DNA from 2 places in the Stenotrophomonas sp. YJH_SMC_46 genome. Region 2 is predicted to be linked to the other one. Evidence: riboswitches for the same ligand, from Rfam matches in the RefSeq annotation. Region 2 holds a riboswitch; the other holds the start of a gene.

Region 1 (3,362 bases), on a different contig from region 2:
GACGTCGTAGTCGCCGTTGGGCGCGAAGTAGTTGCCCGGCACGCTGCCATCGGCGCATTGCACGGCGTAGTAGCAACCGTAGGCGAAGGCGACGTTGTCATCGATCACCGACCGGCTGTGGCCGACCGACACGCGGGACTGCCAGGCGTCGTTGAAATCGTAGGTGTGCAGCGCGGTGATGTTGGTGCTGGCAATATCCACCGGGCGCTGCCACGGCTGGTAGCCGAGCAGGTGCTCGCGGTCGACACCGCGCGGCAGGTCACGCGCGCCCAGCAGCTGGTAGCCGGACACCGAACGTTGCGAACTGGTCTGGTAATTGGCGTCCACCTCCAGCTTGCCGCGTTCGCCGATCAGCCAGTCGGCCGCGAGCGAGTAGAAATTGCGGCGGCCATCGGCGTGCTCGACATAGGAATTGCTGGAATCCCACGCGGCATTCAGGCGCAGGCCGAAGCGCGGGGTGATCCAGTGGCCGACATCGACGGCGACGTAGCGCGAGCCTTCCGAATCGGTGCCGAGCGTGGCGGTGCGCACTTCGGCCGGGCGCTTGCCGATGTAGTTGATGATGCCACCCGGTGCCATCACGCCTGCGGCCAGGCCGGCTTCACCCTTGAGGATCTCAACCGACTGCACGTTCTCCAGCGCCAGGCGCTGTTCGCCGGCGATGGACAGGCCGTTGAAGCGGTAGCCGGTGGCGGCGTCCAGCGCGAAGCCACGGATGGCGATGTTCTGGTAGTAGCCCACAGGTGCATACGCATCACCCAGCGAGGCATCGTTGCTGGCCAGCTCGGACAGCGAACGCACCTGGCGGCGATCGAGGTAGTCGCGCTCGAGCACGTTCACCGAGGCCGGCGTGTCCTTCCAGCTGCCGCCACCGAAGGCGTTCACGCGCGAGGTATCGGCCTTCGGTTTGCCGGCCTGCACGCGTACCGCTGCCAGTTCGGTGGGCGAGCGCTCGGCGCCGGTGGCAGCCGCATCGGGGGACGCCTCGGCCTCGCTGGCGTGCAGCGGCAGCGCGGCGCAGAGGGCGAGGGAGAGCAGGGTGGGGCGAAGGCAGCGGTTCATTCGATTCGTCTTCGGACAACAAGGGAGACGAAGCGACGGCGCGCAGGTGCACCGGCCCATGACGGGGGTGTGGCTGCGGCTCAAAGCTCCCTACGCCGGTGCAAACCGGATCAGGTTCCAAGGGACTCTCTCAGCCTGGCAGATCCAGGCACCCCCGCTTCAGGTGACCATTTCACTACAAATGGTACGGATTTGCGAGCCGGTGCCCTTCAGGCTGCCGCGTGCAGCGCCTGCAGCAGTGCCTGTCCCGGCGCGCTGTGGAACCACGCCGGGTGCCCCAGCATGAAGGGCCGCCACGCTACATCGGCATTCGCGGTCGAGCCGGTGACACCTTCGAAGTACTCCACTTCGGACAGTGCGAAGTCGAAATGGACCATCGGCAGCAGGTCGGCCAGCAGGTGCACGCGTGCCGCCGACAGCGGCAGTACCTGGCGGTAGCCGTCGAGCAGGGCCAGCGCGATATCGATGCGCACCGCCTCCATGCCGCGCTCCAGCTCCAGCCACGCCACCGCGTTGCGCTCGATCGCGGTGGCGAGGTCGAACAGTGCGCTGGTGGGCGAGGCCAGGCCGAAATCCAGCACGGTGCTGATCTGCCCATCGCGCCACAGCAGGTTGGAAACATGCCAGTCGTTGTGGGCCCACAGCCGCGGCTCGTCGCGCAGGCGCTTGGCCAGGCCGGCATGCCACGGCAACACGTCACGCTGCAGCTGCGCTTCCCACTGAATGCGCGCGAGATAGCGGGCCAGCCCGGGGCGCTCGTGCAGTCCTGCCTTGATGGCCGCGACCGGATCGTCGCTGCGGATCAGATCATCGCGCGCGACCAGCACATGGGTACTGCGCTGGGGCGCGTGGTAGCTGGCGGCGGCACGGTGCAGCTGCGCGAGTGCGCGCCCGGCTTCGCGGGCCTGTGCAACGTCGGTCAGCAGCGACCACGATACGGCATTACGGTACAGATCCTCGCCGACGCCAACCGCATGCAGCTCGAAGGTCCATTCGCCATGCTCGACGGCGCTGTGGCCATCGGCCGCTGGCAGCACCTGCACCACCGGCACGCCCGCTGCGGCGAGATGGGCGATGAAGTGGTGTTCTTCTTCCAGGCAGGCCGCACTGCGCACGCTGTGGTGGTGGCGCTTGATGAACAGCGCGCCGTCCACGCCGTCGACGATGGCGGCGGCCGACAGCGGTCGGGGGCTGTGCCAGCGCGGTTGGCTGTGCTCGCCCAGCTGCGGGTAACGCTGGCGCAGCCACGCGATGTCCGCCGCGCTGATCGGTGGCCAGTCGGCAGCGACCTCGTCGTTGTTGAGGCCCTGCACGCGGTGGGAAGAAGAATTCATGCCGCAGCCCCGGTGGGGAAAGTCACATCCAAGGCTGCGCATTCAACGCCATGCACGCGGCCAACGCAAACGGGCGGGTCGTCGACCCGCCCGTCCGTGCATCAGCTGCGGTGATGCCGCCGCGCGGCCTACCAGCCGCGATGGCGGCCGCGGTCGTGGTAGTAGCGGTTGTCGTAGTAGCGCTCGCGCTGCCAGCGACGGTCGTCACCGCGGTCGTAGTAGCCGCTGCGGTAGTAGCCACGGTCGTAACGGCGATCGTAGCGGTCGTCGTAACGGCGATTGTCGTAGTAACGACGGTCGCGGCGGTCGGAGGTGGTCAGGTTGCCGATCGCGCCGCCGGCCACGGCGCCGCCCACGGTGGCGGCAGGATCACCGTTGGAGAGCAGGTTGCCGGCCACGCCACCGACCACGGCGCCGACCAGGGTGCGCTTGTCCTTCCTCGACATCGCGCTGGCATCGCTGACCACGGCGACACCGGCCACCAGTGCCAGAGCCATCGCCAGACCACGGAAGCTGAGTGTGGAAGTACTGAGCATGTTCGTTCTCCTGTGAGGTGCATGCCACACTGGGCAGGGAGGGCGCGGGCGCCCCGGCTGCCGTGGTGTCCACGCTGGCGTTCCAACATTGCCGGAACATTGCCTGGTCCACCGTGCGGCTTGCGCATTCATCTAGCGGCAGGCGGCATGAAGCAAGGCTGAAAGCGGCCTCGGCCGCTCAGCTGGCAGAAAGGGAAAAGGCCACGCGGACGTGGCCCTCCCTTCTCTCCCAAGGCGCTGCGGGCTTAGACGCCCATCGCCTTCTGTGCCTGCCGGGCCTGCTCCTGCTGGGCATCCTGCTGCTGGTGCAGCACGTTTGGGGCGCCCTGCACGGCACCACTGCTGAGCGCCAGGCTCTGCTCGCTGGCGGCACGGGTCTCCACCGCCACGCGGCTGGCCGCCGGGTCACCGATCGTGCCCTGCACGGCGA
Region 2 (3,362 bases):
CCGACTTCTCCTTCATGCCGGCTTCGGCGTAGTCACGCACATCCTGGGTGATCTTCATCGAACAGAAGTGCGGGCCGCACATCGAGCAGAAGTGGGCCAGCTTGTGCGCATCCTTCGGCAGCGTCTCGTCATGGAATTCCTTGGCCTTCTCCGGATCCAGGCCAAGATGGAACTGGTCTTCCCAGCGGAACTCGAAGCGCGCCTTGCTCAGCGCGTTGTCGCGCACCTGCGCGCCCGGATGGCCCTTGGCCAGGTCGGCCGCATGCGCGGCAATGCGATAGGCCATGATGCCGTCGCGCACGTCCTGGCGATTGGGCAGGCCGAGGTGCTCCTTCGGCGTCACGTAGCAGAGCATCGCCGTGCCGAACCAGCCGATCATCGCCGCACCGATCGCGCTGGTGATGTGGTCGTAGCCCGGCGCGATGTCGGTGGTCAGCGGGCCCAGCGTATAGAACGGTGCTTCGCCACACTCGCGCAGCTGCTTGTCCATGTTTTCCTTGATCAGCTGCATCGGCACGTGGCCGGGGCCTTCGATCATGGTCTGCACATCGTGTTTCCAGGCGATCTTCGTCAGCTCGCCCAGTGTTTCCAGCTCACCGAACTGCGCGGCGTCGTTGGCATCGGCGATGCAGCCCGGGCGCAGGCCGTCACCCAGCGAGAAGGTCACGTCGTACGCCTTCATGATCTCGCAGATGTCTTCGAAGTGCGTGTAGAGAAAATTCTCCTTGTGGTGCGCCAGGCACCACTTGGCCATGATCGAGCCACCACGGCTGACAATGCCGGTCACGCGCTTGGCGGTGAGTGGCACGTAGCGCAGCAGCACGCCAGCGTGGATGGTGAAGTAGTCCACGCCCTGCTCGGCCTGCTCGATCAGCGTGTCACGGAAGATTTCCCAGGTAAGTGCTTCGGCACGGCCGTCGACCTTCTCCAGTGCCTGGTAGATCGGCACGGTACCGATCGCCACCGGCGAGTTGCGGATGATCCACTCGCGGGTCTCATGGATGTGCTTGCCGGTGGACAGGTCCATCACCGTATCACCGCCCCAGCGGATCGCCCACACCAGTTTCTCCACTTCCTCGGCAATGCCCGAGGACACTGCGCTGTTGCCGATGTTGGCGTTGATCTTGGTCAGGAAGTTGCGGCCGATGATCATCGGCTCGCTTTCCGGGTGGTTGATGTTGTTGGGCAGCACCGCGCGGCCGCGTGCGATCTCGTCGCGCACGAATTCGGGTGTGATCACCTTCTGGATTGAAGCACCGAACGACTCGCCCGGGTGCTGCTGCAGCAGGCCGGCATCGCGGACCGCGTCGAGCCGCTGGTTCTCGCGGATGGCGACGAACTCCATTTCCGGCGTGATGATGCCGCGCCGCGCATAGTGCATCTGGGTGACGTTCGCGCCGGCTCGCGCACGGCGTGGCAGGCTGCGCGCAGGAAATCGCACCGCATCGAGCTTCGGGTCATGCTCGCGGTCGCGGCCGAACGAAGAACTCAGTCCTTCGAGCTGTTCGGTATCGCCGCGTTCCTCCACCCAGCCGCGGCGCAGCGCCGGCAGGCCTGCGGACAGATCGATGCGTACGCCAGTATCAGTGTAGGGGCCGGACGTGTCGTAGACCGTGACCGGCGCATTCTCTTCGCCGCCGAACAGGGTCGGCGTGCGGGCCAGCGCGATCTCGCGCATCGGCACCAGCAGATCCGGGCGCGAGCCGGCCACGTGTATCTTGCGCGATCCGGGAATGGGCCGGGTCACGGATTCGGAGAGTTGCTGGGCCTGTTGCTGCAGGGCGGAGAGCTGTGCGTTCATCGGGCATCGTCCAGGAAGGTCAGGGACGAAGCGGCGGCGCACTGCTGCCGCTCCCGGACGGTCCTTGGGCGGAATCCGGGCACGGCTGCACTGCAAAGCTTCCCTACGCCGGTATGAGCCGGATCAGGTTCCAAGGGACTGTCTCAACCGTGGCCACATGGCCCGGTACCCCCGCTTCTTGGTGTGCATTAGAGCATAGAACGTGCTGTAGCCCATGGCTGTTCCATCCACGCACGGCGTGGATCCGCTGTTTCTGTATTAACAGAACCGTGACATCGCATTCAGTAACGTGCACGCGCATCGTGCCGCTGCGGCCGGTGTTTCCTCGCCGCCTTCGCGGCCCCTGCCCGGTCTGTGCTGCATGTCGCCGGCCCCTCGCAGCAAGCTCTGCTCGCTCCCCTCAATCCCTTGATCGGAGAAGCCCCTTCATGGTGTTTCGCGTTTCCATTGCACTGGTTCTGCTGCTGGTGCTGCTCGCCGGTGTTGCACCCGGTCCCTTCAACACCGTGGTCCAGTCGATGCTGGCCGAGGTCATCCGCAGTGTCGGCTGGCTGTACCTGCTGGTCGTGTTCCTGGCGCTGGTGTTCCTGATGTACCTGGCCTTCGGCCGCTTCGGCAACCTGCGCATCGGTGGCGAAGATGCCGAGCCCGAGTTCTCGCGTGCCAGCTGGATGTCGATGCTGTTCGCTGCCGGCATGGGCATCGGCCTGGTGTTCTGGGGCGCCGCCGAGCCCATTTCGCACTTCAGCAAGCCACCGGAGGGGCTGGCGCCCGAAAGCATGGACGCCGCGCGCGCCGCCATGCGCTATGCGTTCTTCCATTGGGGCCTGCACCCGTGGGCGATCTACGCGCTGATCGGCCTGGCCATGGCCTGGTTCCAGTTCAACCGCAACGGCCGTGGCCAGATCAGCGATATGTTGCAACCGATCATCGGCCGTCACCATCGTGGCTGGATCGGGCATATGGTCAACATCTCCGCGGTCGTCGCCACCGCGGTTGGCGTGGCTACAGCACTGGGCTTCGGCACGGTACAGATCGCGGCCGGCGTGGAACGCGTGTTCGGCGTGCAGGCGGGCGTGCCGCTGCAGCTGACCATCATCGCAGTGGCTTTCGTACTGTACATGGCGTCCACGCTCAGCGGCGTCGGCCGCGGCATGAAATGGCTGTCCAACTTCAACCTTGCATTGGCTGCACTGCTGCTCGCGCTGGTGCTGGTACTCGGCCCGACTGGCGCGATCTTCAACACCTTCACGACGACGTTGGGCTCCTATCTCAATCAGCTGGTGACGATGAGCCTGCGCATGTCACCGTTCTCGTCCAGCACCTGGGTCGCGGACTGGACGATCTTCTACTGGGCCTGGTGGATCTCCTGGGCACCGTTCGTGGGTTCGTTCATCGCGCGCATCTCGCGCGGGCGCAGCGTGCGCGAGTTCGTGATCGGCGTGGTGCTGGCACCGACGCTGCTGGGCTTCTTCTGGTTCTCGGTGTTCGGTGGCACCGCGATCTGGATGCAGATCTTCGGCCAGGCCGACCTGCTGCAGGCACTGGGCAACGGCTATGA

Evidence for each region. Region 2 has a riboswitch for thiamine pyrophosphate ahead of thiC (phosphomethylpyrimidine synthase ThiC). Riboswitches for the same ligand answer to the same signal wherever they lie in the genome.
Region 1: another riboswitch for thiamine pyrophosphate. It lies ahead of AC5P8C_RS16740 (TonB-dependent receptor); the one in region 2 lies ahead of thiC (phosphomethylpyrimidine synthase ThiC).

What each region holds. Positions count from the first base shown of each region.
Region 1 covers NZ_JCAFTO010000005.1:227,426-230,787, forward strand. The annotation lists gene AC5P8C_RS16740 (TonB-dependent receptor) at 1-1,062, opposite strand, end outside; TPP riboswitch at 1,133-1,228, opposite strand; gene AC5P8C_RS16745 (phosphotransferase enzyme family protein) at 1,272-2,396, opposite strand; gene AC5P8C_RS16750 (glycine zipper 2TM domain-containing protein) at 2,525-2,932, opposite strand; gene AC5P8C_RS16755 (peptidoglycan-binding protein) at 3,178-3,362, opposite strand, start outside.
Region 2 covers NZ_JCAFTO010000002.1:713,751-717,112, reverse strand. The annotation lists gene thiC (phosphomethylpyrimidine synthase ThiC) at 1-1,801, opposite strand, end outside; TPP riboswitch at 1,884-1,984, opposite strand; gene AC5P8C_RS08260 (BCCT family transporter) at 2,230-3,362, shown strand, end outside.